Regions from separate parts of the Erwinia sp. TECH1 genome, predicted to be linked through region 1. Evidence: predicted binding sites of a transcription regulator. Region 1 holds the regulator's gene; each other region holds the start of a gene.

Region 1 (9,789 bases):
CAGCCGATCTTCATCCATCAGCGCCGCCGTAAAGGCCGCCTCGCTGCTGAAGTCGCTGGCTTCCAGCGCCGCGCTAAAGGCCTGCTGCGCCTGTTCCAGCCTGTGCGTCAGCACGGTCAGCTGCTCGTCCAGCGAATTATGCTGTCCGGTCAGGGTATTTAACTGGTTCTGCCGCTGCTGCCACTGCTGCTGTAGCTGCTGGCCGCGCTCAAGATGCTGCTGCGACAGCGCGCGCAGCTGCTGCTGCACCTCGGCCGCCACCTTGTCGCCAAACAGCTGTCGCCGCTGGTCGCGCAGGACGGCCAGCGCCTGTTGACCGGCCTGGCTGCGCTGCTCACGCTGGATCAGCTGCGCCTGTTCACGCGCGATCTCTTCCTGCAACGCCTGCTGCTGCGCGGCCAGCGCGGTCAGCTGCGAAGCCGAAGCCGTCAGCGACTGCGCAACAGTGTTCCACGCATCCCACTCTTTCTGTCGTTCATGCAGCCAGTTTTCGGTTTCCTCCGCCGGCGGCAGCGTCAGATCCCGTTCGGCCAGCGCAGCGCGCAGGCTATCATGCTGCTGCTGCGCCTGCTGTTGTTGCTGGGCGAGCGACTGCTCCAGCTCTTCCTGCGTTCTGACAGAAGTAAGCAGTTGCTGACCTGCCAGCTCCTGCTGCTGCTTCATCTCGCTGAGCGCTTTCTGCATTTCCGCCAGCCGATCTTTCTGCTGCTGAAGCTGGTGGGCGCGCTGCTGCAAATCCAGCAGCTGCGCCTGCGTTTCGCTTTCCTGGCGTTCCTGAGCGGTCAGCCAGTCGCTGGTCTGTTGCAGATCGTCCGGCGAAGCGCTCAGGCCCAGCGCCTGCGCCGTGCTCTGCCACTGTTCGCGCAGGCGCGCCGCTTCGCTGTCGCTTTCCGTCAGCTCACGCTGCAGCTTTTCCAGCTGCGCCTGCAGGCTTTTCACCTGTTCGCCTCTGGCGGTGCCGCGATCCTTCAGCTGGTCGACTTCCAGCCTTAAGGCGGCAAGGCGCTGCTGGTTTTCAGAAAGCTCAAGCGCCTGATAGTCGGCGACGGCGGGATGCTGGCAGGAGCCGCACAGCGGGCAGGGCTGTTCCGGCTCCAGCCGGGCGCGATACTGCTCCAGATCGGCGATGCGCTGCTCCAGCTCGCAGCGTTTTTCCAGGTCCTGCAAATGCTGCCGCTTCTCTTTCCAGCCGCTGCGCAGGTTTTGCAGATCGGCCTGCGCCTGCTGGAGCTGCTGCTGCAACGCGGTGCGATCGTTGTGCTGGCTTTGGCTTCGCTGCATCAGCGGCGGCCACTGCGAGGCGATCAGCGCCAGGCGTTGCCGCTGCGGCCGCTGCTGCTGTAGCCTGGTCAGCGAGGCCTGTAGCTGCTCTTCGGAACGCTGCTGCCGCTGGCTGGTTAACGCCGCTTCGGCTTCCGCGACCTGTTTTTGCTGCGCTTCAAGCTGAGCCTGCTGCGGCTGCGCCTGCTGTTCCGCCTGGGCAATCTGCTGCCGTAGTCGGCTGACCGCCTGCTGCTGTTCGTGGATACGCTGGCGCAGCGCGGCCAGCGCCTGTTCACTTTGCTGCTGCTGTTCGAAGCGCGCGCGCCACAGCGGCAGCGATTCTCCCCAGTGGGCAAAATGGGCGTGCTGCTGCTGCCAGCGCTGCTGCTCCTGCTGGCGGGCCGCGTTTTCCTTGTGCTGGTTTTGGGCCTGATGCAGCGCGGCCTGGCGCGCGTTAAGATGAAGTTGGTAATCGCTTACTTCTTTTTCCAGCGCCTGGTTCTGTTGGGCCAGCGTGTCGATACGGTTATCCAGCGGCAGCAGCTGTTCGGCGATCAGCGTCTCCTGCTGCTGCCTGTCGTTTTCGTGCTGCTGCCGGGCCGCCTCCGCCTTTTTCAGCTCGTCGGCCAGCTCGTCCAGCTGCTGTTGAGCCTGCTGGCGCTGCGTATTGATGTGCTGCTGCTGCTCAGCGAGCGCGAGCCGATCCTGCCGATGCTGATTGCGCAGTAGCCACTGAGGACGCAGCTTTTCCGCCGGTTCGGCCTGTTGCAGCCGGTTCAGCTGCGGCATCGCTTCCTGCCAGGCCGCTTCCACCTCCTGCTGCCCGGCGACGGCCGCTTCTTTTGCCTGTAGCGCCGTCTGGTACTGCTGGTGCCAGTGCAGCAGCTGCTGCCGATGCTGAAGCTGCGAAGTGAGCGCCTGCTCCTCTGCCAGCAGCCGGGCTGACTGTAACGTAAGTTGTTGAACCTGTTCATTATCCAGCAGCGCCATCCCGGCGGCCTGCGCCCGCAGATTCTCCAGCGCGCCACGGGCGTTTTTATGCCGCTCAAAAACGCTGGCGGAAAGGCGACCGTAGATTTCCGTGCCGGTCAGCTCCTCCAGCAGCTCGGCGCGGCTGTTGGCGTCGGCGTTAAGAAAGGCGGCAAACTGTCCCTGCGAGAGCATCATCGACTTGGTGAAGCGCTCAAAATCCAGCCCGGTCAGCTCGGTCAGCATCTCCAGCTTGTCTTTTACCTTGTCGGCGACGATTTTGTTATTGTCGCAGCGGGCCAGCTCGACGCGCGGTGCCTGAAGATTGCCGTCTACGGCACCGCGTGCGCGGTTCTGGCTCCAGAACGCCCGCCAGGCGACGCCTTTTACTTCAAACTCCACCTCGGCCAGGCATTCTGAGGTATCCCGCGTCATCAGGTCGTTCTGTGACTGCGACAGCTTACCCAGCCGCGACGTTTCGTGATAAAGCGCCAGGCAGATGGCATCCAGCAGCGTGGTTTTGCCCGCGCCGGTCGGGCCGGTAATGGCGAACAGCCCGTTGCTGGCGAACGGTTCGGCGGTAAAGTCAATTTTCCATTCGCCTTTCAACGAGTTGAGGTTTTTAAACCTTAGCGTCAGGATCTTCATGATGGCTCCTCCATGTCCGCCAGCGTCTGGCTGAACAGCAGCGTGGCGCGCGCGATGCGCTCCGGCTCTTCTTCTTCGGCGGCCAGACGGCGCTGAAAGACTTCCTCCACGCTCAGCTCGCTCAGGGTTTCGTTGTTCTGCCGGCTGATAATGCTGTCGCGCTGCTCGCGGCTGCGGCGCAGCAGCACCACCTCGACCGGCAGGCTTTCCGTCAGTTCCTGGATACGCCGCTGGAGGTCGTTGAGCCAGGTTTGCGTGGCGATTTCGATATCCAGCCAGACTTTCTGCCCCGTTTCCGGCGGCTGGATCTCGCGCAGCTGGCGCTCGATCTCTTCCAGCGAGCCTTTAATCATCTGCATGGGCTGAAAGAGCGGCACCGTCAGCGGCATGACCTGCTGTAGCTGGCCGTCGGCGAAATCGACCAGGAACACGCTTTTATCGCGTCCCAGCTCGTCAAAGCTGAGCGGAATGGGCGAGCCGCTGTAGCGAATATGATCCGTATCGGCGATGCGCTGCGCGCGGTGAATATGGCCCAGCGCGATATAATCCGCAGGGGGAAAGGCCTGGGCGGGAAAAGCGTCCAGCGTGCCGATATAGATATCGCGTACGGCGTCGCTTTTGGTGACGCCCATTGTGGTCAGATGGCCGGTGGCAATAATGGGCAGCGGCAGCTCGCCGCGTATTTGCACCGCTGCCGCGTAGCTGCGCTGATAGTGGTGAGTAATCGCTTCCAGCAGCGTCTGCTGTTTTTCCCGTCCCGACTGACCCGCTTTGCTGACGGTAATATCGCGGGGGCGTAAAAAAGGAATAGCGCAGAGCACCGCGCCGGGCTGACCGTCCCGCTGGTTCAGCATCAGCACCTGATCGGCCGGATCCTCGCTGGCGGCGGCAATCACCCGCGTATTCAGACAGGCCAGCAGCTCGCGCGATTCGTTCAGCATGGCGACGGAGTCGTGGTTGCCCGCCAGAATAATCAGCTGGCAGCCGGTCTGATGCAGCCTGACCACAAACCGATTGTAAAGCTCGCGCGCGTAGCTGGGCGGCGAGCCGGTATCAAACACGTCGCCCGCGACGATCACGGCATCGACCTGATGTTGCTCAACCTGTCCGACCAGCCATGTCAGAAAAGCGTCATGCTCCGGCGCCCGGCTTTTGGTGTAAAAAAACTGGCCCAGATGCCAGTCGGCGGTATGAATAAGTCGCATAGCGTCCCTTCAGTGTCAGGTAAGCGAAACGCCGATTATAAACGCCTGGCCAAAAAACCTCAGCTACGCATTTCCATCCTGCTGAAAGTGTTATAAAACTGATGATTAGCCGGCGCTTTTTTCATAAAAGTGTCATAAATCTGACGCATAATGACGCCGCATATCCAGTGACATTCCGTCACAAACGCAGGAGCAATAATGGCTAAGCGCATTCTGGTGGTCGAAGATGAAGCCCCAATCCGTGAGATGTTGTGTTTTGTGCTGGAGCAAAATGACTATCAGCCGATAGAAGCGGAAGATTATGACAGCGCCATTAATCTGTTGATTGAGCCGTGGCCCGATCTGATCCTGCTGGACTGGATGCTGCCCGGCGGCACCGGTATTCAGTTTATCCGCCATCTGAAACGCGAGGCGATGACCCGCGATATTCCGGTGATGATGCTGACCGCGCGCGGCGAAGAGGAAGACCGCGTGCGCGGGCTGGAAGTGGGCGCGGACGACTATATTATCAAGCCTTTTTCGCCCAAAGAGCTGGTGGCCCGCATCAAAGCGGTGATGCGCCGTATTTCGCCCATGGCGGTGGAAGAGGTGATTGAAATTCAGGGCCTGAGCCTGGATCCCTCCTCGCACCGCGTGATGTCGGCAACGCAGCCGCTGGAGATGGGGCCGACGGAATATAAGCTGCTGCATTTCTTTATGACGCACCCCGAGCGCGTCTACAGCCGCGAGCAGTTGCTTAATAACGTCTGGGGCACTAACGTGTACGTGGAAGATCGTACTGTAGACGTGCATATTCGCCGTCTGCGTAAGGCACTTGAACTGACCGGGCACGATCGTATGGTGCAGACAGTGCGCGGAACGGGTTACCGCTTCTCTGCGCGTTACTGATTGTCCCCACTGGAGTTTTCATCGTGCTGGAACGCCTCTCCTGGAAGAGATTGCTGCTTGAGCTGCTGCTCGCCTGCCTGCCAGCGCTGATTGTCGGTCTGCTGGTCGGCGGGCTGCCGTGGTGGCTGCTGCTGGCCGTACTGGCCGTGCTGGGCTGGCATTTTGCTAACCTGCTTCGTCTTTCCCACTGGCTGTGGATCGATCGCAGCATCACGCCGCCGACCGGACGCGGCAGCTGGGAACCGCTTTTTTACGGCCTTTACCAGATGCAGGCGCGCAACCGCCGCCGCCGTCGGGAGCTGGGCCATCTGATTAAACGCTTTCGCAGCGGCGCGGAATCCTTGCCGGATGCGCTGGTGCTGACCACGGAAGAGGGCACGATTTTCTGGTGCAACGGTCTGGCGCAACAGCTGCTGGGGCTGCGCTGGCCGGAAGACAACGGCCAAAATATCTTAAACCTGCTGCGCTATCCTGAATTTACCCTCTATCTGCGCCAGCGCGATTTCTCGCGGCCGCTGACGCTGGTGCTGAACAGCCATCGCCATCTTGAGTTCCGCGTAATGCCCTATAGCGAAGGCCAGTGGCTGCTGGTGGCGCGCGACGTGACGCAAATGCATCAGCTGGAAGGCGCGCGGCGCAACTTTTTCGCCAACGTCAGCCATGAGCTGCGCACGCCGCTTACCGTGCTTCAGGGCTACCTGGAGATGATGAGCGACGCGGTGCTGGAAGGCCCGTCGCGCAATAAGGCGCTGCATACCATGCAGGAACAAACCCGCCGCATGGATGCTCTGGTTAAACAGCTGCTGACGCTGTCGCGGATCGAAGCCGCGCCCGCGCTTGATTTGCAGGAAAAAGTCGATGTGCCGCTGATGCTGCGGCTGCTCCAGCGCGAGGCGGAAACGCTCAGCCAGGGGCGGCACGAAATCCACTTTTCCGCCGATCCACAGCTGCGGGTATTCGGTAACGATGAGCAGCTGCGCAGCGCCATTTCCAATCTCGTCTATAACGCCGTCAACCATACGCCGGACGGCACGCGCATCACCGTCAGCTGGCAAAAGACGTCGCACGGCGCGCAGTTTAAGGTCTGCGACAACGGGCCGGGCATCGCCGCCGAGCATATTCCTCGCCTGACCGAACGATTTTATCGCGTCGATAAGGCGCGCTCGCGGCAGACCGGCGGCAGCGGGCTGGGGCTGGCTATCGTCAAACACGCGCTCAGCCATCACCATGCCCGTCTGGAAATTACCAGCCAGCCGGGTAAAGAAACCTGTTTCTGCTTCTCGCTGCCTGCAAGGTTGATCGTCAACAACGAACTGGCTCAGAATGCGGTTCACTGAGCTGGCGGATAAAAAAATGAAAAAGTGGTTTTTGGCGCTGCTGCTGCTGTGCGGCACGGCAACAGGCGCGAACGAAGGGATGCTGGCGGGCAACCTCAGCAGCGTGGGTTCGGATACGCTCGGCACGCTGATGGCGCTGTGGGGGGAGAGCTTTAACCGCCACTATCCGGGCGTTAACGTACAAATTCAGGCTGCGGGATCGTCGACGGCGCCGACCGCGCTGGCGGCGGGCGCCGCACAGCTTGGCGCTATGAGTCGCCCCATGCAGGCGGTGGAGCGCCAGCTGTTCGAGAACCGCTACGGCTATGCGCCGCTGGCCGTGCCGGTGGCGATGGACGCGCTGGTGGTGGTGGTCAATCAGGATAATCCGCTACAGGGCATCAACGCTCAGCAGCTCGACGCTATTTTCTCCGTAACCCGCCGCTGCGGCGCGACGTTTGCCGTACGCAACTGGGGCGATCTTCAGCTTAAGCAGCAGCAATGGGCGCAGCGGCCTGTGCAGCGCTTTGGCCGCAATTCCGCTTCCGGCACCTGGGGGTTCTTCCGCCAGCAGGCGCTGTGCAACGGCGATTTTCGTAACGACGTGGGCGAATATCCCGGTTCCGCTGCGGTGATCCAGGCGGTCGCAAGCACGCTGAACGGTATCGGCTACGCCAGCATGGGCGCGCATATGACCGGGGTAAAAACGCTGCCGGTCGCCCTTGACGGCGATCGCGAGATTGCGCCTTCGGTAGAGAATATTCGCAGCGGCCGCTATCCCTACGCGCGTCCGCTCTATATCTATGTCAACAAAGCGCCGGGCCAGCCGCTGGAGCCGCTGACAAAGGCTTTTTTACGGCAGGCGCTGTCGGCGCAGGGCCAGGCGCTGGTCACCCAGGCGGGCTATCTGCCGCTGTCTGACGACCAGCTAAAAAAGGCCAGAGCGATGGTGGAGGGGTAAGCACCATCAACATGAATTTTTTTCATGGGTAATGAAATTTCCTCGTTTGCCGCTGAATCTTTCTCATGACATTCTTGCATTCAGCCATTTAGACATCCAGATGTCTCAGGATAACAAACAGTAACTATTTCACCATGAAATTATGCGCCGCTGCGCAGGCCAGGAGTGACCGATCATGCAAAGAGATTCAGCCCAATACCGCGCCGAAGTTGTAGGAAGTTTTCTGCGTCCTGCCGTTATCAAGCAGGCCCGCGAGCAGTTTCAGGCCGGGGAAATCGACGCCGCCGCCCTGCGCCAGATCGAAGACAAAGCGATCCGCGAGGTGGTAGAGCACCAGCGCGCCAGCGGCCTGAAAGTGGTCACCGACGGCGAGTTCCGCCGCGCATGGTGGCACTTCGATTTCTTTGACGGTCTGGACGGCGTGGAGCGCTATGAAGCGGAGCAGGGCATTCAGTTCAACGGCGTGCAGACCAAAGCCCGCGGCGTAAAGGTGACCGGCAAGCTGGGTTTCGGCAACCATCCGATGCTGGAAGATTTCCGTTTCCTGAAAAGCATCAGCGGCGACGCTATCCCTAAAATGACTATCCCAAGCCCAAGCGTGCTGCACTTTCGCGGCGGCCGTAAAGTGATTGACGCTAATGTCTATCCCGATCTGAAGGATTACTTCAACGATCTGGCGCTGACTTACCGCGATGCGATTAAAGGTTTTTATGACGCTGGCTGCCGCTATTTGCAGCTGGACGATACCGTCTGGGCTTATCTGTGTTCGGAAGATCAAAAGCGTCAAATCCGCGAGCGCGGCGACGATCCTGAAGAGCTGGCGAACATCTATGCTCAGGTGCTGAATAAAGCGCTGGAAGGCAAGCCGGACGATATGACCGTGGGCCTGCATGTTTGTCGTGGTAACTTCCGCTCGACCTGGATTTCCGAAGGCGGCTATGAGCCGGTCGCGGAAATTCTGTTCGGCACCGTGAATATCGACGCCTTCTTCCTGGAGTACGACAACGAGCGTTCTGGCGGGTTTGAGCCGCTGCGCTTTATCAAACCGGGCAAACAGCAGGTGGTACTGGGTCTGGTAACGACCAAAACTGGCGAATTGGAAGATCCGGAAACGGTGAAGAAGCGCATCGCGGAAGCGGCGCAGTTCGTCAGCCTGGATCAAATCTGCCTCAGCCCGCAGTGCGGCTTTGCTTCTACGGAAGAGGGCAACAGCCTGACCGAAGCGCAGCAGTGGGCCAAGCTGCGCCTGGTGGTGGATATCGCTAAACAGGTCTGGTAAGCCGGGCAAAAGATGCAAAAGGCGCGTTTATACGCGCCTTTTGTGCATCCATTGGCAAAATAATGCAGAAAATAACGCCGGGAAGTTCAAAAAAAATACAAATCATGTAAGGCATCTCGCCTGTAATCTGAAGTGATTATCTGGCTTAAGCAATTTCTACGCTATATCACTCTGCTTTCTCGATCCCGTATTGCCTTTCTCCGCTATAAACGTTTTACTTACCGCCGTTTTATTTATCTCCCTGTATAAAAGATCATAAATAGCGCAAACGCGCCGGTATTTCTGTCAGGCAGTTATCCGCCGTGGCAAAAGATCGGGCGCTGAAAGCGCACAGGGAACAGAACCGACATCGCGATTTCACTCAACATCAGTACGGGCCTTATGACAAATCGTTTAACTTCTAAAGACATCCTCGCGCTGGGCTTTATGACATTCGCCCTGTTTGTGGGTGCCGGTAACATTATTTTCCCGCCGATGGTGGGTATTCAGTCCGGGGAACACGTCTGGATCGCTGCGCTTGGCTTTTTGCTGACCGCCGTCGGCCTGCCGGTTATCACCGTTGTCGCGCTGGCGCGCGTGGGGGGCGGTATCGATGCGCTCAGCTCGCCGATTGGCAAAGCGGCGGGCATCGTGCTGGCCACCGTCTGCTATCTGGCCGTCGGCCCGCTGTTCGCCACGCCGCGCACCGCGACCGTCTCTTTTGAAGTGGGTATTGCGCCGATGACCGGCGACAGCCCGCTGCCGCTGTTTATTTACAGCCTGGTCTATTTCGCGCTGGTCATTGGTATCTCCCTTTATCCGGGCAAGCTGCTGGATACCGTCGGGCATATCCTGGCGCCGCTGAAGATCGTGGCGCTGGCCGTACTGGGCATCGCCGCGCTGATCTGGCCAGCGGGCGGCCTGGCACCGGCTACCGAGGCTTATCAGCATGGCGCTTTCTCCAGCGGCTTTATTAACGGCTATCTGACGATGGATACGTTGGGCGCGCTGGTGTTTGGCATCGTTATCGTGAACGCGGCGCGCTCTCGCGGCGTCAGCGAAGCCGGTCTGCTGACGCGCTATACCATTATCGCGGGCCTGATCGCCGGGGTTGGTTTGACGCTGGTTTATCTTGCTCTGTTTAAACTGGGTTCCGACAGCGCCTCTATAGTCGATCAGAACGCCAACGGCGCTGCTATTCTGCACGCCTATGTGCAGCATACTTTCGGCGACCTGGGTAGCCTGTTCCTGGCGGCGCTGATTTTTGTTGCCTGTATGGTG
Region 2 (9,789 bases), 2.6 Mb from region 1:
GCAGGTTACGCTGCGCCAGCTGGATAAGCTGAACGAGCTGCTGGACGGCGCGCTGAAATCGGGCCTGAACGAAATCCGCTCCGTTGAGCTGGGCGTGGCTAATCCCGATAGCTATCGCGATAAAGCCCGGCAGGCCGCTATCGAAAACGCGACGCATCAGGCTGGCGAGCTGGCGAAAGGCTTTAACGCTCAGCTGGGGCCGGTTTACAGCATTCGCTATCACGTAGCCAACTATCAGCCGATGCCAATGGCGAGAATGTTTAAAACCGCCGACGCCGCGCCGATGAGCTCGGCCGCGCAAACCTACGAGCAGCAGAGCATTCACTTTGACGATCAGGTGGATGTGGTGTTTGAGCTACAGCGCAAGCAGTAATCTCAGCTTGCTGAAAGCCGCGTCCGGTAAGCATTCCGGACGCTTTTCTTTGCCAGGGATGCCAGGCAAAAATCCGCTCCAACCTGAGCGCTATTCCCCCTGGCGCAGCACGCGATGGCCGTGGGCAATCAGCGCGTCGGTCACTTTGCGCATCAGGCGGCTTTCCGGCGCAAAACGATGCCAGTACAGCATTCGGCGCTGAAACAGCCCCGGCGTCAGATCGATCAGTTCGCCTTCCGCCAGCTCGCGCTCAATCTGTAAGTGCGGGATCATACAGCAGGTCGTGCCCTGACGCGCCAGCTGCACAAAAGCCTCCGACGAGTTAACGATATGGCACGGCACGCTGCCGGGCGACAGATCGAAATTCTGCTGTAAAAACGCCTGATGCATATCGTCAAGATGATCGAAAGCCACCGCCGGCGCCTTCAGCAGTGCGGAGCGGGTCACGCCGTTCGGAAAGTAGCGCGCGGCGAACTCTTTCGAGCCGACAAACAGATAATCCAGCGCGCCGAGCTGATCCACCAGGCAGCTTGGCAGCGGCTGCGGCTGGATACTTACCGCGCCGACTACTTCGCCGCGCCGCAGGCGCTCCTGGGTACGGGTTTCGTCTTCCACCTGAAGATTCAGGCGCACCGGTGAATCGCTCAGCACCGTTTTCAGCGCGGGCAGCAGCCAGGTCGCCAGACTGTCGGCGTTCACTGCCAGCGACAGCAGCAGCGGCGTGGTGCCGCTGTTTTCATCGCCCAGCCACTCTTCTTCCAGCAGCTCTACCTGATGCAGCAACGCCAGCAGCTTTTGCCCCTGTTCGGTAGGGCGAGGCGGCACGGTGCGCACCAGCAGCGGCTGACCAAACATATTTTCCAGCTGCTTGATGCGCTGGGAAACGGCTGACTGGGTAATACAAAGTTTTTGCGCCGCGCGTTCAAAGCCGCGCTCGCGAATGACTGCATCCAGCGCCTGAAGCGTTCGATAGTCCGGGCGTTTCATTGTTGTTTTAGCTCTCTTTCAGGTGTGGAATCTGCACTATGCCATATTTTTGCCATTTTGCCCTGCGCTTAAAGCTGGCGTCCCGGTTTTGCGGTCTCTCTTCCAGAGTGACAACAAATGGCGCCGCAGGGCGGTTTTTTCAACGAGGGTTGCTTTATACTATCGCCACACAGTAGCAGCACGGATTCTAAACTTACCATGACGCAGGATGAACTGAAAAAAGCCGTTGGCTGGGCCGCGTTAAACTATGTTGAACGCGGCACTATCGTTGGCGTGGGCACCGGATCGACCGCCGCCCACTTTATTGATGCGCTGGGCTCGATTAAAAATGAGATTGAAGGCGCGGTTTCCAGCTCGGAGGCTTCCACGCTCCGGCTGAAAAGCTTAGGTATTCCGGTTTTCGATTTGAACGAGGTGGATTCCCTGTCGGTTTACGTTGACGGCGCCGACGAGATCAACAGCGCGATGCAGATGATTAAAGGCGGGGGCGCGGCGCTGACCCGTGAAAAAATCATTGCCGCCGTGGCGAAGAAGTTCGTCTGCATCGCCGACGAATCCAAGCAGGTCGACGTGCTGGGCAAATTTCCGCTGCCGGTCGAGGTCATTCCTATGGCTCGCAGCTTTGTGGCGCGCGAGCTGGTGAAGCTGGGCGGCCTGCCGGAATATCGTCAGCAGGTGGTCACCGATAACGGTAACGTCATCCTGGACGTGCATAATCTGAAAATCCTGGATGCCGTCGCGCTGGAAAAAGCCATCAACGCGCTGCCGGGCGTAGTCACGGTGGGGCTTTTCGCCACGCGTGGCGCGGACGTGGCGCTGATCGGCACGGCAAACGGTGTAAAAACGCTGGGCGATTAGCTGATTAGCGTGGCCGTTTTACCAGCCGGGAATGGCCGGTAGTGCATCAAGGTCGTGGCCGTCAGCCGCGACCTTAAGCGCCAGGCTCTAAGTCATAGCTGTAGCCATAGCTATAAGCGCCAGGTCATAGCTGTAGCCGTAAGCTCTGAATGCTAAGTGCTAAGTGCTAAGTGCTAAGTGCTAAGTACTAAGTACTAAGTGCCAGGTGCTAAATGCCAGGCCACAATCGATAAGCTCTAAGCTCTAAGCTCTAAGCTCTAAGCTCTAAGCTCTAAGCTCTAAGCTCTAAGCTCTAAGCCATAAAAAAACGATCTTACCGGCGCGGCTATCGCCTCGGTTAATTTTTATAAAAAAACATCTTTTCTTTTGCCCCACAAATTTGGTGACTTATGTCACGGAATTTACCCCCGCCTCGCGATCCTGCTGACGATGCTTCACGTGTCATGATTATCTGCCGATTTATGCTGATGCTTTCGGCTGCCGTGCTGGCCGCAAGGCAATCGTTTGTATTGCCGCGCGCGTAAATTTTGATATTTTGACAGAAGGCTGACTTATTCCTCACGGAGTCAGTCACTTCTGAAGTCTGCTGAATAGGGTCGGGAAATGGCAAAAGTATCACTGGAGAAAGACAAGATTAAGTTCCTGCTGGTCGAAGGCGTGCACCAGAGCGCGATTGAGAATCTTCGGGCGTCAGGCTACACCAACATCGAATTTCACAAGGGCGCGCTGGACAGCGAAACGCTGAAAGAAGCGATCCGCGATGCGCACTTTATTGGTATCCGCTCGCGTACCAACCTGACCGAAGAGATTTTCGCCGCGGCAGAAAAACTCGTCGCGGTAGGCTGCTTCTGCATCGGCACTAACCAGGTCGATTTGCAGGCCGCAGAAAAACGCGGTATTCCGGTGTTCAATGCGCCTTTCTCCAATACCCGATCCGTAGCAGAACTGGTCATCGGCGAGCTGCTGCTGATGCTGCGCGGCGTACCGGCCGCCAATGCTAAAGCGCACCGCGGCATCTGGAACAAGCTGGCGGTCGGCTCTTATGAGGCGCGCGGCAAAAAGCTGGGCATTATCGGCTATGGCCATATCGGTATGCAGCTGGGCGTGCTGGCCGAAAGCTTAGGGATGCACGTCTACTTTTACGATATCGAAAGCAAGCTGCCGCTCGGCAACGCCACGCAGGTTCGCTACCTCTCCGAACTGCTGAATATGAGTGATGTGGTCAGCCTGCACGTGCCGGAAACGGCCTCCACCCAGAATATGATGGGTGCGGAAGAGCTGGCGATGATGAAACCCGGCTCGCTGCTGATCAACGCTTCACGCGGCACGGTAGTGGATATTCCGGCGCTGTGCAAAGTGCTGGCGGACAAACATCTGGCCGGCGCGGCCATCGACGTCTTCCCGGAAGAGCCGGCAACTAACGCCGATCCGTTTAATTCGCCGCTGTGCGAGTTCGACAACGTGATCCTGACGCCGCATATCGGCGGTTCAACGCAGGAAGCGCAGGAAAATATCGGGATTGAAGTAGCGGGTAAACTGGCGAAATACTCAGATAACGGCTCGACGCTGTCAGCGGTTAACTTCCCGGAAGTGTCGCTGCCGATGCATGGCCAGCAGAGCCGCCTGCTGCATATTCACGAGAACCGTCCCGGCGTGCTGACCGCCATCAACAATATCTTTGCCGGTCAGGGCATCAACATTGCCGCGCAGTATCTGCAAACCACGCCGCAGATGGGCTATGTGGTGATCGATATCGATGCGACGAAGGAAGTGGCCGACAACGCGCTTCAGCAGATGAAAGCGATTCCGGGCACCATTCGCGCTCGTCTGCTTTACTGATGACGCAAAGCGTCCCCGCTCGTGGGACGCTTTTCCTGCCATTGCCAGAGCCGCGAAGGCGTAATTATCGCCGGCAAAGGCACATCCCATTCCGCCACGGGCAATGTTTCTACCTGCTGACAGTCATGCGCCAGGCCAATCGGCAACAGGCCGTGCTGCGGCCAATTTTGCAGAGTGCGGTCATAAAAGCCGCCGCCCATACCCAGACGCTGTCCGGCCCGATCGAACGCCACCAGCGGCACCATTATCACATCCAGCTCGTCCAGCGTGGCCAGGTTGCGGATATCCAGCGGCGGTTCCGGGATACGCAGACGGTTAGGCTGCAACAGCGTTTCCGTGTCATAGCGCAGAAAAAGCAGCTGACCGCGTGAAAAAGGGTGCAGTACGGGCAGATAAACTTCCTGATGACGCTGCCAAAGTTTGGCAATCAGCGGACGGGTATCCAGTTCGCCGTCGAAGGACAGGAACAGCGCGATTTTGCGGGCCTGCTGAACGGGTTTGAAGCTTAGCGCATGTTCGGCGACCGTTACGGCGGCCAGGCGCTGCTGTTCTGGTGTCAGGTCACGACGCAGATGGCGAATGTGAGTACGAATATCCTGACGATCGAGAAGGCTGAGGTTCATCAGTTTCACCGTGTCGGAAGCGGGATAAAGCAGGGAACCCGAAAGCGCCGGGAAGAACATGGCTTTGCAGGTGGTAAAGAAGGGAATCTCCGAGATGCCGCCGCAGGCTGTAACCCTTGAACCCTTGGTTCAAGGTGAGTGTACCGTCATAACCATCAGGCTTCTCGGACGGACCGAGCATGCACACAGGTTACAGAGCGCCACACTCTGTTTGGTATGAAATATCGGCTCAGGGGACTGGCCCGCTTGCAAACACCTCAGAGAATTTTTTACATCACCGTTACTGTAACACAGATAACGTTAACGTGTTATTCGAATTGCGTTCCAGTTCTTTCCGTAATGCGACCTTGTTCAAGCAATGCCTGCTCGATAGTCTGCTGTAACATTCGGATACGCTGTTCCATATTACTGGCATAATCGCGGGTTTTCATCTTTTCCTGCGCTAACTCATGGCAGATGTTCAACGCGGCGATAAAAACCAATTGTTCAGTATTGGTGACTCTAGTGCGAACTTTAAGATCTTGCAACCGTTGATTAAGGTCTTCGGCGGCCAGATTCAGCGCATCTTGCTGTTCAGGCGGACAATTCACTCTTAAGGAACGGCCAAAAATTTGAATATCTACGGGCTGTGCAGACATAAAACCATCCTGACTGATTACTTCGCCGGTAATCTCCCTTGCCGCTCAATGGTTTGGGAGGGGCGCAACTATATCTACCCCTGGCAGAAGAAACAACCCCTTTCTGGAATCAAAGAGGCACCTGGTGGTAGCATAACACGAACTTATCCAGCCAACGATGACCAAAACCTATGTCACTAACAAACACAATGCCGGGCTACGACGCGCTGGCTTCAGCACTGACGCAGCAGGGCGTGGGAATGACCCCGGCTGAAATGCACGGCCTGATCAGCGGAATTCTCTGCGGCGGCAACAAGGACAGTAGCTGGCAGACGCTGGTACACGACTTAACGAACGAAGGCATGGCCTTCTCGCAGACGCTGGCTCAGCCTTTGCAGCAGCTGCACCAGGGCATCGGCGATACGCTGGAAGACGAAGGTTTCCTGTTTCAACTCTATTTGCCGGAAGATGACGATATCACCGTCTTCGATCGGGCGGATGCGCTGGCGGGCTGGGTTAACCACTTTCTGCTGGGCCTGGGCGTGTCGCAGCCGAAGCTCGATAAGGTCAAGGGCGAAACGGGCGAGGCGATTGACGATCTGCGTACTATCGCCCAGCTCGGCTATGATGAAGATGAAGACCAGGAAGAGCTGGAACAGTCGTTGGAAGAGGTGATTGAGTATGTGCGCGTAGCGGCGCTGCTTTGCCACGACACCTTTACCCATATCGCGCCAACGGCGGTGGAAGTGAAAAAACCAACGCTGCACTAATTTCTGCCACGCCAGGGGCGGCGACAGAAAAAAAGCGCGCTGTATGCGGGCGCTAAGATGGATTGCATTCAGGAGAAGCGGATGACACAGCAAGAGTTCGTGCGCCGTCGCCAGGCGCTGCTGGCAAAAATGGCACCGGCCAGCGCGGCGGTGATCTTTGCCGCGCCGGAGGCGACGCGCAGCAATGACAGCGAGTACCCTTATCGGCAGAACAGCGATTTCTGGTATTTTACCGGCTTTAACGAGCCTGAAGCGGCGCTGGTGCTGATCAAAAGCGCGGAAAACCATAACCACAGCGTGCTGTTTAATCGCGTTCGCGATCTGACCGCTGAAATCTGGTTTGGCCGTCGTCTGGGTCAGGATGCCGCGCCGGAAAAACTCGCTGTCGATCGCGCGCTGCCCTGGGATGCCATCAGCGACCAGCTGCCGCAGCTGCTGAACGGCCTGGACGTGGTTTATCACGCACAGGGGCTTTACGAGCAGGCCGACACGCTGCTGTTTGGCGCGTTGGAGAAGCTGCGGCGCGGCGCTCGTCAGAACCTGACCGCGCCGTCGACGCTGACCGACTGGCGGCCCTGGGTGCACGAGATGCGCCTGTTTAAATCGCCGGAAGAGCTGGCCGTGCTGCGTGAAGCCGGTCGTATCAGCGCGCTGGCGCATACGCGGGCGATGCGGCAGTGTCGGCCCGGAATGTTTGAGTATCAGCTCGAAGGCGAAATCCAGCACGAATTCAACCGTCACGGCGCGCGCTTTCCCTCTTACAACACCATAGTTGGCGCCGGTGAAAACGGCTGCATCCTGCACTACACCGAAAACGAGTCCAGGATGCGCGACGGCGATCTGGTGCTGATTGATGCGGGCTGCGAGCTGAAAGGCTACGCGGGCGACATTACGCGCACTTTCCCGGTTAACGGCAAATTCAGCAAGCCTCAGCGCGCCGTCTACGATATCGTGCTGGCATCGCTTAATCGGGCGCTGGAACTGTTTCGTCCCGGCACCAGCATCCGCGAAGTTAATGCGGAAGTCGTGCGCATTATGGTGACGGGGCTGGTCGGGCTGGGCGTAATGCAGGGTGATGTTGAGACGCTGATTGCGGAACAGGCGCATCGCCGGTTCTTTATGCACGGCCTGAGCCACTGGCTGGGGCTGGACGTGCACGATGTCGGCGGCTACGGTCACGAGCGCGATCGCGTGCTGGAGCCGGGCATGGTGTTGACGGTCGAGCCCGGTCTGTATATCGCGCCGGATGCGGATGTGCCTGTGGAATATCGCGGCATCGGTATCCGGGTGGAAGATGACATTCTGATCACCGAGGATGGCAACGAAAACCTGACCGACAGCGTGGTGAAAGATCCGGATGAGATTGAAGCATTAATGGCGGCGGCTAAAACATTATGAGCATGATCATCGCAGGCGGCGGGATGACGGGCGCGACGCTGGCGCTGGCTGTTTCCTGGCTGACCCAGGGCAGGCTGCCGGTGACGCTGGTCGAAGCGCAGGATCCGGCTTCAAGAACGCATCCCGGCTATGACGGACGGGCGATAGCGCTGGCGGAAGGCACCTGCCAGCAGCTGGCGGCGATCAACCTCTGGCCCGCGCTGAAAGCGTGCGCCACGCCGATCACTCACGTTCACGTCAGCGATCGCGGGCACGCCAGCTTTGTGTCGCTGGCTGCGGAAGATTATGATATTCCCGCGCTGGGGCAGGTGGTTGAGCTGCACGATATCGGCCAGCGGCTGTTTAAGCTGCTGCAAAAAGCGCCGGGCGTACGCGTGGTCTGTCCGGCGAAGGTGGCGAAGGTCGAGCGGACGCAGCAGCAGGTCAGCGTGCTGCTGGATAATGACGAAACGCTGACGGGGCAGCTGCTGGTGGCTGCAGACGGTTCCCGCTCCGCCGTGGCCGCCTCCTGCGGCGTGCAGGTGGCTTCTGAGGATTATCAGCAGGTTGCTGTTATTGCCAACGTTTCCACCGCACAGCCGCATCAGGGAAGGGCGTTTGAACGCTTTACCGAAAATGGCCCGCTGGCGCTGCTGCCGATGTCCTCTGGTCGCAGTTCGCTGGTGTGGTGCCACCCGCTGGCGCAAAAAGCGCAGATTGATAGCTGGGACGATCGGCAATTTTTAGACGAGCTGCAAAAAGCCTTTGGCTGGCGGCTGGGACGCTTTACCCAGGTTGGGCAGCGCTACAGCTATCCGTTGGCGCTGCTGTCCGCTTCGCAGCACGTTTCCCATCGGCTGGCGCTGGTTGGCAACGCGGCGCAAACGCTGCATCCGATTGCGGGCCAGGGATTTAATTTAGGTATCCGGGACGTAATGTCGCTGGCGGAATCCGTGGCCGCCGCCTGGCGGGCGCAGCAGGATATCGGCAGCTACGGCGTGCTACAACAGTTTCAGCAGCGTCGCCAGCCGGATGCCGTTGCTACTATCGGGATAACCGACAGTCTGGTCAGGCTGTTTGCTAACCGCTACACGCCGCTGGTGCTGGGGCGAAATCTGGGCCTGATGGTGATGGATTCGCTGCCGCTGGCGCGTAATTTGCTGGCCGAGCGCACGTTAGGCTGGGTCGAGCGTTAAGGAGAAAGCAGTGATGCAAACTTATGATGTTATTGTCGCCGGTGGCGGAATGGTCGGCCTGGCCGTCGCCTGTGGCTTACAGGGCAGCGGCATGAAAATCGCCGTGCTGGAACGCGAAGCGCCGCAGGCGACGAACGACAGCGCGCCGGCGCTGCGCGTCTCCGCCATTAATGCCGCCAGCGAGCGCCTGCTGCAGCACCTTGATGTCTGGAGCGCCATTCAGGCCAACCGCGCCAGCGCCTATCACGGGATGGAAGTCTGGGATCGCGACAGCTTCGGCCGGATTGAATTCGATGACGCTCAGCAGGGCCTGGCGCATCTGGGCCATATTATTGAAAATCCGGTTATTCACCGGGCGCTGTGGCAAAAAGCCAGCGAATCACGGGATATTACGCTGATTACGCCAGCGGAGCTGCAGCAGGTGGCGTTTGGCGATAACGAAGCTTTCGTCACGCTGGGCGATGGCACCATGATGACGGCGCGGCTGCTGGTGGCCGCCGACGGCGCCAACTCCTGGCTGCGTAACAAGGCGGATATTCCGCTGACGTTCTGGGATTACGATCACCATGCGCTGGTCGCTAATATTCGTACCGAACAGCCGCACGACGCCGTAGCGCGCCAGGTGTTTCACGGCGAAGGTATTCTGGCGTTTCTGCCGCTCAGCGATCCGCACCTCAGCTCAATCGTCTGGTCGCTGCCGCCGCAGGAAGCCACGCGTTTACAGTCAATGCCGGAAGAGGTCTTTAACCAGCAGCTGTCGGTCGCCTTCGATATGCGTCTGGGGCTGTGCAAACTGGAAAGCGAGCGTAAGGCTTTCCCGCTGATGGGCCGCTATGCGCGTAATTTCGCGGCGCATCGTCTGGCACTGGTTGGCGACGCGGCGCATACCATTCATCCCCTGGCGGGGCAGGGCGTTAACCTGGGCTTTATGGATGCCGCCGAGCTGATCGGCGAGATCAAACGTCTGCATCAGCAGGGCAAAGATATTGGCCAGCACCTTTACCTGCGACGCTACGAGCGCAGCCGCAAGCACAGCGCGGCCGTGATGCTGGCAAGTATGCAGGGCTTTCGCGAGCTGTTTAAAGGCAATAATCCCGCGAAGAAGCTGCTGCGTGATATCGGCCTGAGCCTGGCAGATAATTTGCCTGG
Region 3 (9,789 bases), 3.3 Mb from region 1:
GTGAACCGCGCCTTTGGTCGAGCCGTTGGCAATCAGCATATGATAATCAGGGCCGATGCCGTCGACGTAACGGGCCAGCGTTTTCATCGCGCCCGGTTGCAGCATCCAGTCATAGCTGTAGTTCACCCATTTCCCGTCTTGCTGCTCCTGCGTCTCTTTTGAGTCCGTTTCGGTGATCAGCTGCACCAGTTTGACGTCCATGCCTCTTTGCGGCTCCAGCTCCGTTTTAATGCGTTTGAGTTCGTTATGGTCAAAGCATTGCAGGTAGACGTTGTCGCTTTTCGAGCTATAGCCGTACTGCTTAAGCACATCCAGTACCCTGGCGGAGATATCTTTGCCTTCCTGGCGGTGAAACCACGGCGCTTTAATTTCGGTGTAGATGCCGATATTTTTGCCCGTCGAGTGGTTCAGGCCCTGAATAAATTCAATCTCTTCGGCAAAGGTATGCACGTGGAAGTCCGATTTGCCCATCGGGAAACGCTGCGGATAAGTCTGCACTTTCTTACCGTCTTTTAGCGTAAAGCCTTCCGTAAACTTCAGCCCCTTGATTTCGGCCAGCGTAAAGTCGATGGCATAGTAACGTCCATCCTTTCTGGCGCGGTCGGGATAGCGTTCCGCCACGTCCGTTACGCGATCCAGGTAGTGATCGTGCAGCACCACCAGCCGATCGTCGCGGGTCATCACCAGATCCTGCTCAAGGAAGTCGGATCCCTGCGCGTAAGCCATCGCTTTGGCGGGCAGCGTGTGTTCCGGCAGGTAGCCGCTCGCGCCACGATGGGCAATTACAATCTTGTGTGTTTCCGCGGCTACTGCGCCGAACGAAGCGCCCAGCAGCAGCATAGCTATCAGCTTTTTCATTGCGTTGCCTCTTTTTTGTGCCTGTGTTCGTTCAGCATGGTGATAACCAGCAGGATAACGGCCAGCACGCCGCCGCCGATCATCACGATAAAGCCGCCGTCCCAGCCGAAGTAATCTACGGTGTAGCCGACAATAGCGCTGGCGGCCACCGAGCCGCCAAGATAGCCGAACAGCCCGGTGAAGCCCGCCGCCGTTCCCGCAGCTTTCTTCGGCGCCAGCTCCAGGGCGTGCAGCCCAATCAGCATTACTGGCCCATAAATCAGAAAGCCGATTACAATCATGCAGGTAATATCCACGCCCGGATTGCCGGGAGGATTCAGCCAGTAAACCACGGTGGCGATCGTCACCAGCACCATAAAAAAGACGCCGGTCGCGCCACGATTGCCTCTGAACACCTTATCGGACATCCAGCCGCACAGCAGCGTGCCGGGAATGCCGGCGTACTCATAAAGAAAGTAGGCCCAGGAGGATTTATCCAGCGTAAAGTGCTTCACCTCTTTTAAATAGGTCGGTGACCAGTCGAGAATGCCGTAGCGCAGCAGATAGACAAACACGTTGGCCAGCGCGATATACCAGAGCAGCCGGTTGGGCAGTACGTACTGCATAAAAATTTGCCTGGCGGTCAGCTCCTCTTCCTGGCTTTTATCATAGTCGGGCGGATAGTCGTTTTTATACTCTTCAATCGGCGGCAGACCGCAGGATTGCGGCGTGTCGCGCATCAACGCAAAGGCGATAACGGCCACCAGAATGGCGGCGAAAGCGGGCATATAAAGCGACGCTTTCCAGTCGTTAAACCAGTACATGCCCAGCAGAAACAGCAGCGGAGGCAGGCCGCCGCCGACGTTGTGCGCGCAGTTCCAGACGGAAACGATGCCGCCGCGCTCCTTGTGCGACCACCAGTGCACCATAGTGCGTCCACAGGGCGGCCAGCCCATGCCCTGGAACCAGCCGCATAAAAACAGCAGCACGAACATCACGGTAATGCTGGAGGTGGCCCAGGGAACGAATCCCATAAACAACATGACCGCCGCCGCCAGAATTAAACCGGCGGGCAAAAAGTAGCGTGGATTCGAGCGATCGGAAACGGATCCCATAATAAATTTAGAAAATCCGTAGGCGATGGAAATACCTGAAAGGGCAAAGCCTAAATCCCCCCGAGAAAAACCCTGCTCGATCAGCGAAGGCATCGCCAGCGCAAAATTTTTCCGCACCAGATAATAGGCCGCATAGCCGAAGAAAATACCAAAAAATATCTGCCAGCGTAATTTACGATAAAGCGGATCGATTTCGCTGGTGTCAACGCGCGTTCGATGCGACGCAGGTTTAAAAACAGATAACATAACAGCCTCCAATGGCAATTTATATTCGTTTTTTTCGTCGTGCAGCAACAGATAAACGCGATCCGTAGCGGAAGGAGCCTAAAAGAAAACGCGCGGCCTCGCTGTGAAGAAGAACCCAAAGGTTACATTTTTATGACAATCAAACGAATTATGCGGCACGCTTCTCTGAATGCTTGTAGCCATGCCGGCAAGGAGTGTGAGCAGGCTCACTCAAACGGCAGGATAAAAACAGGTGAGTACATTTTGCAATCAGATGTCAACCAGATATTTCCCCGCGTCCACGTTGATTTCGCTACACTGTGCCCACTTTTCACCAGCGAGTTTTTATCGTGATCTTACTGATAATCACCACTATCCTGTGGGCCTTTTCGTTCAGCCTGATCGGCGAATATCTGGCAGGCCAGGTCGACAGCGTCTTTTCCGTGCTGATCCGTCTGCTGCTGGCCGCCGTGGTTTTCCTGCCGTTTCTGCGCTGGCGCGGCTATCGGCCATCAACGCTGCTGCTCTATATGGGCGTAGGCGCGCTGCAGCTGGGTATTATGTATCTGTTCAGCTTTGAGGCTTACCTCTACCTCAGCGTTTCCGAGCTGCTGCTGTTTACGGTGATGACGCCGCTCTATATCACCCTGATTTATGACCTGATGAGCGGAAGAGGCGTGCGCCCCGGCTATGCACTGAGCGCGCTGCTGGCGGTGGCGGGCGCGGCGATTATTCGCTACGACAAGGTCAGCGACCACTTCTGGTTTGGCCTGCTGCTGGTGCAGCTTGCCAACCTTTGCTTTGCCGTTGGCATGGTGGGCTACAAGCGCCTGCAGGAAACGCGTCCGATGCCGCAGCACGCCGCCTTTTCCTGGTTTTATATGGGCGCGGCGCTCGTCGCGATTATCGCCTGGTGCCTGTGGGGCAATCCGCAGAAGCTGCCGACCACCACGCTACAGTGGAGCATCCTGATCTGGCTGGGCGTGGCGGCTTCCGGGCTGGGTTATTTTATGTGGAACTACGGCGCGACGCAGGTTGATGCCGGCACGCTGGGCATTATGAATAATATGCACGTGCCCGCCGGATTGCTGGTTAACCTTGCAATCTGGCAGCAGCAGCCGCACTGGCCGAGCTTTATCGTTGGCGCAGCGGTAATTTTCGCCTCGCTATGGGTACACCGACACTGGGTGATCAAAAAATAGCACGACGATAAAAAGCGGGGCGCGACACGCCCTGCTTAACGCCTTTGCCTGGCTCGTTAGTGAACCAGGCAAAGGCCGTGATTTACTGACCAGCAGATTCACATTCGTTTTACTGGTTTTGCCAATATGGCTACCGCTGTCGTTACCTGCCCGCTGTTATAACTCAGCGCTGACGGGCAAAGCAGCCTATAAATTTTAGAAAAAAGCGTGCCGAAAATAGTTTTGGTAGTGTCGTTGTTTTTACCTGCGCTGCTGATAGTTGCGCTCTCATAATATATCCACTTTCATGGTTCGCTGTATTTACAATGTGTAAATATCAGGCGGATATTATGAGGGGTGACTTACCCTGTAAAGGCAGGAAGGAAATATAAATAATGCATTTTTTTGATAGCGTTTAAATAGCAGGCAGCCCGAAGGCTGCACTAATATTTAAGCTTTTTTAACAGGGGCAGGGCGTAATTTCATTGTCATTCCCTTCAGGAAATTCCTTAAAATCTGATCGCCGCATTCACGGTAATTTTTATGCCCTGGCTTTCGGAAAATAGCGCCAATTTCAGACTGGCCCACGGCGAAGTCCGCCAGCTTAAGCACGTCAATAATATCCGTAGTTTTTAAATCGAAAGCGATGCGCAGTTTTTTAATAATAATATTATTCGTCATCTTGCGTTCGACAGAAGGCTCAGGCGCATCTTCGCTTTTGCCACGGCGCTGAAAAATCAGCCCGTTCAGGAAATAGCCCATTACCACGTCAGGACAGGCGCGAAAGCCCGCTTCGCCTTCTTTTTTCAGGAAGCTTTGCATTTCCGCTTCGCTGACTTCACTTTCCGCCAGCGCCAGGATGCCAACCATCTGAGCATCGCTCAGGCTCAGCATGTAGCGCACGCTGCGCAAAACGTCATTATTGGTCATAAAAATCTCATTGGTTCAGGATCGTTGGCCGCATTATAGAGACAAATGGCGCTGGATAAAGGAATACCGTCAGCAAAAAGGCAGGCGGCCAGCGCGTTATAAAGGCACGGCTGCGCTAAAAGGGCCACCGCGCAAAAGCGATCGCCCGTACTGGCCGCTCAGGAATGATGCAAAGAGGTCGGCAGCGGCGTGCCCGGCGCGGAAGCGTCCCTGACCAGCGGCAGATGCTCGCAGGCGTGCTGGCGGGCGGAGCGGATAAAAGCTTCGACTACTGCCTGACGCTGCTCGCCGTCGCGCACGGCGGCATATAAACGGCTCCATAAACCCTGGCCAAGCGTTTTGGTCACCACCAGCCCCTGATGCTCAAAGCTTTCCACAACCCAGTGCGGCAGGGCGGCGATGCCCATGCCCGCGGACACCATCTGGATCAGCAGCAGCGTATTATCCACGCTTTTTAACGCCGGGCTGACGCCTGCGGGCTGCAAGAAATGCCGCCAGATATCCAGGCGCTGCCGCTGCACCGGATAAATCATCAGCACTTCGCTGGCCAGATCTTCCGGTGAAATATGATCAACCTGCGCCAGCGGATGGTCGGGCGCCAGCACCAGGCGAACTTCAAAATCAAACATTGGCGAATAGAACAGCCCGCTGCGCGGCAAAATATCGGAGGTGAGCACCACGTCCAGCTCCCCCTGTTGAAGCGCGGGCTGGGGATCGAAAGTCACCCCGGATTTAAAATCCATCACCACCTGCGGCCAGCTCTGACGGAAGTTGCTCAACGCTGGCGTCAGCCATTGAATACAGCTGTGGCACTCGATAGCGATACGCAGCGTGGCCTGATGCGGTTCGTGGCAGGCCTGTAAAGCGTGCTGGATCTGCGGCAGCACCTGCTCGGCAAGCTGCAGCAAGATTTCGCCCTGCGGCGTAAAGCGCAGCGGCTGGCTTTTACGCACAAACAGGCGGAAGCCCAGGCGCTGCTCCAGATCGCTGAACTGATGGGACAGGGCCGACTGTGTCTGATGAAGCTGAGCGGCGGCGGCGGCCAGCGAACCGCTGTTGCGCAGCGCTTGCAGCGTCCGCAGGTGTTTGAGTTCGATCATGAGAGTCCTTCACATCGACAATGAACAATTTGCGCTTGTGGTGAATACAGTACCTGCGGATTATAGATGTGTAAACATCTGGACGTCTAAAAGCCCGATTGCCACGACAGCGGGCGGTAACTGAGGAACGCATTGATGACTATTCTGAACCATACGCTCGGCTTCCCCCGCGTTGGCCTGCGTCGCGAACTGAAAAAAGCACAGGAAAGCTACTGGGCGGGCAACAGCACGCAGGAAGCGCTGCTGGCGGTAGGCCGCGAACTGCGCGCCCGCCACTGGGAACAGCAGAAACAGGCTGGGGTAGACTATGTACCGGTCGGCGATTTCGCCTGGTACGATCATGTGCTGACTACCAGCCTGCTGCTGGGCAACGTGCCTGCCCGTCATCAAAATAAAGATGGCTCTGTCGATCTGGATACGTTGTTCCGTCTGGGCCGTGGCCGTGCGCCGACCGGCGAACCTGCGGCGGCGGCTGAAATGACCAAATGGTTTAACACTAACTATCACTATATGGTGCCGGAATTTACCCCGGGGGCAGCAGTTTAAGCTTAGCTGGACGCAGATCCTGGACGAAGTGGACGAAGCGCTGGCGCTGGGCCATAAAGTGAAGCCCGTGCTGCTTGGCCCGGTGACCTATCTGTGGCTGGGTAAAGTCAAGGGCGAGCCGTTCGACCGTCTGAGCCTGTTAACCGAAATTCTGCCGGTTTACCAGCAGGTGCTGAGCGAGCTGGCGAAGCGCGATATCGAATGGGTGCAGATCGACGAGCCTGCGCTGGTGCTGGAGCTGCCGCAGGCGTGGCTCAACGCCTTTAAACCGGCTTACGAGGCGCTGCAAGGGCAAACCAAACTGCTGCTGACCACCTACTTTGACAGCGTCGGCACCAACCTGGACGCTATCGTTAAGCTGCCGGTTCAGGGTCTGCATGTTGATTTGGTACACGGCAAGGACGATATCGCCGCGCTGAACGCTAAAGTGCCGGCCGACTGGTTGCTTTCCGTCGGCGTAATCAACGGCCGTAACGTGTGGCGCGCCGATCTCAGCAGCTGGTTTGAGCGTTTACAGCCGCTGGTCGGCAAGCGTCAGCGGCTATGGATCGGCTCTTCCTGCTCGTTGCTGCACAGCCCCATCGATTTAAGTACCGAAACCCGCCTGGATGAAGAAGTAAAAAGCTGGTTCGCCTTTGCGCTACAGAAATGCCAGGAGCTGGCGCTGTTGAGCCATGCGTTAAACCACAATGACGCGCGGTCGCTGGAAGCCTGGAGCGCGCCCATCCGCGCCCGCCGGGACTCTGCGCGCGTGCATAACGAGGCCGTCAGCAAACGGCTGGCCGCTATCACCGCGAAAGACAGCGAGCGCCACAGCAGCTATAAGGCGCGTGCCGAAGCCCAGCGCCAGCGCTTTCAGCTGCCGGCCTGGCCGACCACCACTATCGGCTCTTTCCCGCAGACCACCGAAATCCGTGGCCTGCGCCTGGATTTCAAACAGGGGCGTCTGGACGGAAAGAGCTACCGCACCGGCATTGCTGAACATATCAAACAGGCGATCGTGGAGCAGGAGCGGCTGGGGCTGGACGTGCTGGTTCACGGCGAGGCGGAGCGCAACGACATGGTGGAATACTTCGGCGAAAACCTGGACGGTTTTGCCTTTACGCAAAACGGCTGGGTACAGAGCTACGGCTCCCGCTGCGTGAAGCCGCCGGTGATTATCGGTGACGTCAGTCGGCCGGAAGCGATCACCGTCGAGTGGGCGAAATACGCGCAGTCGCTGACCGACAAGCCGGTAAAAGGGATGCTGACCGGCCCGGTAACCATTCTTTGCTGGTCTTTCCCTCGTGAAGACGTGTCGCGTGAAACCATCGCTAAGCAGATCGCGCTGGCGCTGCGGGACGAAGTGGCCGATCTGGAAAAAGCCGGTATCGGCATTATCCAGATTGATGAGCCGGCGCTGCGTGAAGGCCTGCCGCTGCGGCGGTCAGAGTGGGCTGCCTATCTGGAGTGGGCCGTAGACGCGTTCCGCCTGAACGCCGCCGTGGCGCAGGATGCTACCCAAATCCACACCCATATGTGCTATTGCGAATTCAACGACATCATGGATTCTATCGCCGCGCTGGATGCGGATGTGATCACCATCGAAACCTCACGTTCTGATATGGAACTGCTGGAATCGTTCGAGGAATTTGACTATCCGAACGAAATCGGCCCGGGCGTTTACGACATTCACTCGCCAAACGTGCCAAGCGTGGCATGGATAGAGGCGCTGCTGCTGAAAGCGGCGAAGCGTATTCCGGTGGAGCGTTTGTGGGTGAACCCGGACTGCGGCCTGAAAACGCGCGGCTGGCCGGAAACCCGTCAGGCGCTGGCTAATATGGTGGAGGCGGCCCGCAATCTTCGCAAAGCCGCTGTCTGATGGTGGTGTTGCCCGTGGACCTCTCATTTATTGATAACGTTTAGCGGCGTTTGGAATGTACGGGCGATGAAGCTGGCACTGTGCCCGCCGCGAGGGTGGCATAAAAAAAGCCCGCCGATTGAGGCGGGCTCAGACTGCTGACAAACCTAAATAGCGGATGCATCCTGGTGTTTCTTACAGCAACCCAGCTGTTTCACGGTGGCAGAGGCTGAGCGGATAAGCGGACCGTTTTCGCGCATGGACGCGCGAAACGAGCCTACATGGACGTATCTACGGCGTGTCCGTGTTCCGATCTGCCTCTGCCGCTTTTCATCAATCTGCAAGCGGCCTAAGTTTGAGTTTGTCAGCAACCTCAGCCCGCCGATTGAGGCGGGCCTGAGCGTTAGCTGACGCCGTGCTGCCTGAACCAGGCCAGCATTCGCTGCCAGCCGTCTTTGGCCGACTCTTCGTGATAGCTGGGACGATAATCGGCGTTAAACGCGTGCCCGGCCTCGGGATAAACCACGATTTCCGATTTGGCGTTCGCCGCCCGCAGCGCCTGACGCATGGTTTCCACGCTCGCCAACGGAATGCCGTCATCCTGCGCGCCGTACAGCCCCAATACCGGCGCGTTCAGGTCAACTGCGACGTCAACCGGGTGCTTCTGCTGCTGCAAGGTTTTATCGCCTGTCAGCTTGCCATACCAGGCAACGCCCGCTTTCAGCTGAGGATTGTGCGCGGCGTAGAGCCAGGTTATCCGGCCGCCCCAGCAAAAGCCGGTAATGGCCATATTGCGCATATCGCCGCCGTGGCGCGATGCCCAGTTGGCTACGTGATCCAGATCCGCCAGCACTTGGCTATCCGGCACCTTGCTGACCAGCTCTTTAAACAGCGTGGGAATATCATCGTACTCGGCGGGATCGCCCTCGCGAAAATAGAGTTCGGGCGCGACGGCAAGATAGCCTTCGGTCGCCAGGCGACGGCAGATATCGCGAATATGCTCGTGCACGCCAAAAATTTCCTGCACGACCAGCACCACCGGTAGCGGGCCATCGGCCTGACGCGGTCTGGCGTGGAAAGCAGGCATATTCTCGCCCTGCGTTGGAATTGACGTTTCGCCGGAAACGATGTCGGCGCTGTCGGTAATGATGGTGGTCGATGCGGCAGGTGAAACCGCAGGAGCGAATCCCTTATTGCTCAATGTTTGAGTCGGATTATCGTCGCTTTTCATTGTCCTCTCCATACATGCAGTAGCGCAATCAGCTAACTATAGCCAGGATTACGTTTCGATCGGGTGAAGGTCAGCCTGTCATCTTCGACGGCGTTATCGGTTTCCGACAGCGCGATTCGTGCGGGAAGGCTTTTTTGTGTGATTACCGTCACGATTCAATAGACTCCAAATGTAACTTTCATTACTCAGAGTGAATTTACTCACATAAATTCACACAGCTTTGCGCTACTGTAAGCGCTTCATCGCCTTTTAATTACAGGATCTTGTCATGGCACAGTCAGACGTTTTTCACCTGGGTTTAACCAAAGCCGATCTTCAGGGCGCCACCCTTGCCATTGTGCCAGGCGACCCCGAGCGCGTTAAAAAGATTGCCGCGCTGATGGATAATCCGGTTCATCTGGCGTCGCACCGCGAATTCACCACCTGGCGCGCCGACATTGACGGCAAGGCCGTTATCGTCTGTTCAACCGGTATCGGCGGCCCTTCCACCTCCATCGCGGTAGAAGAGTTGGCGCAGCTGGGCATCCGTACTTTTCTGCGCGTAGGTACAACTGGCGCTATCCAGCCTGACATCAGCGTGGGCGACGTGCTGGTAACCACCGGCTCCGTGCGTCTGGACGGCGCGAGTCTGCACTTTGCGCCGCTGGAATTCCCGGCCGTGGCCGATTTTACCTGCACCACCGCGCTGGTCGAAGCGGCGAAAGCGCTTGGCGCGACCACGCATATCGGCGTCACCGCGTCTTCCGACACTTTTTATCCGGGACAGGAGCGTTACGACACCTTT

Evidence for each region. The regulator PhoB, encoded in region 1, activates phosphate uptake and scavenging genes when phosphate is short. The targets are predictions, from matches to a motif close to CTGTCATAAAACTGNCNNAT.
Region 2: a site for PhoB is predicted at 2,754-2,773, ahead of serA (phosphoglycerate dehydrogenase). Genes of this name have one in related genera too.
Region 3: a site for PhoB is predicted at 2,318-2,337, ahead of glpT (glycerol-3-phosphate transporter). Genes of this name have one in related genera too.

What each region holds. Positions count from the first base shown of each region.
Region 1 covers NZ_JBSRZK010000001.1:1,297,487-1,307,275, forward strand. Annotated here, with positions in the region: gene ACVWZ0_RS05990 (SbcC/MukB-like Walker B domain-containing protein) at 1-2,880, opposite strand, end outside; gene sbcD (exonuclease subunit SbcD) at 2,877-4,085, opposite strand; gene phoB (phosphate response regulator transcription factor PhoB) at 4,284-4,973, shown strand; gene phoR (phosphate regulon sensor histidine kinase PhoR) at 4,997-6,310, shown strand; gene ACVWZ0_RS06010 (PstS family phosphate ABC transporter substrate-binding protein) at 6,327-7,250, shown strand; gene ACVWZ0_RS06015 (cobalamin-independent methionine synthase II family protein) at 7,426-8,529, shown strand; gene brnQ (branched-chain amino acid transport system II carrier protein) at 8,911-9,789, shown strand, end outside.
Region 2 covers NZ_JBSRZK010000001.1:3,897,350-3,907,138, reverse strand. Annotated here, with positions in the region: gene ACVWZ0_RS18290 (oxidative stress defense protein) at 1-373, shown strand, start outside; gene ACVWZ0_RS18285 (LysR family transcriptional regulator ArgP) at 464-1,360, opposite strand; gene rpiA (ribose-5-phosphate isomerase RpiA) at 1,559-2,218, shown strand; gene serA (phosphoglycerate dehydrogenase) at 2,822-4,057, shown strand; gene ACVWZ0_RS18270 (5-formyltetrahydrofolate cyclo-ligase) at 4,051-4,680, opposite strand; RNA gene ssrS (6S RNA) at 4,763-4,947, opposite strand; gene zapA (cell division protein ZapA) at 4,989-5,318, opposite strand; gene ACVWZ0_RS18255 (YecA/YgfB family protein) at 5,489-6,067, shown strand; gene pepP (Xaa-Pro aminopeptidase) at 6,149-7,465, shown strand; gene ubiH (2-octaprenyl-6-methoxyphenyl hydroxylase) at 7,462-8,640, shown strand; gene ubiI (FAD-dependent 2-octaprenylphenol hydroxylase) at 8,654-9,789, shown strand, end outside.
Region 3 covers NZ_JBSRZK010000001.1:4,565,113-4,574,901, reverse strand. Annotated here, with positions in the region: gene glpQ (glycerophosphodiester phosphodiesterase) at 1-840, opposite strand, end outside; gene glpT (glycerol-3-phosphate transporter) at 855-2,198, opposite strand; gene ACVWZ0_RS21445 (carboxylate/amino acid/amine transporter) at 2,528-3,379, shown strand; gene ACVWZ0_RS21440 (YehS family protein) at 3,809-4,288, opposite strand; gene metR (HTH-type transcriptional regulator MetR) at 4,447-5,388, opposite strand; partial or broken gene metE (5-methyltetrahydropteroyltriglutamate--homocysteine S-methyltransferase) at 5,524-7,795, shown strand; gene ACVWZ0_RS21425 (dienelactone hydrolase family protein) at 8,178-9,005, opposite strand; gene udp (uridine phosphorylase) at 9,274-9,789, shown strand, end outside.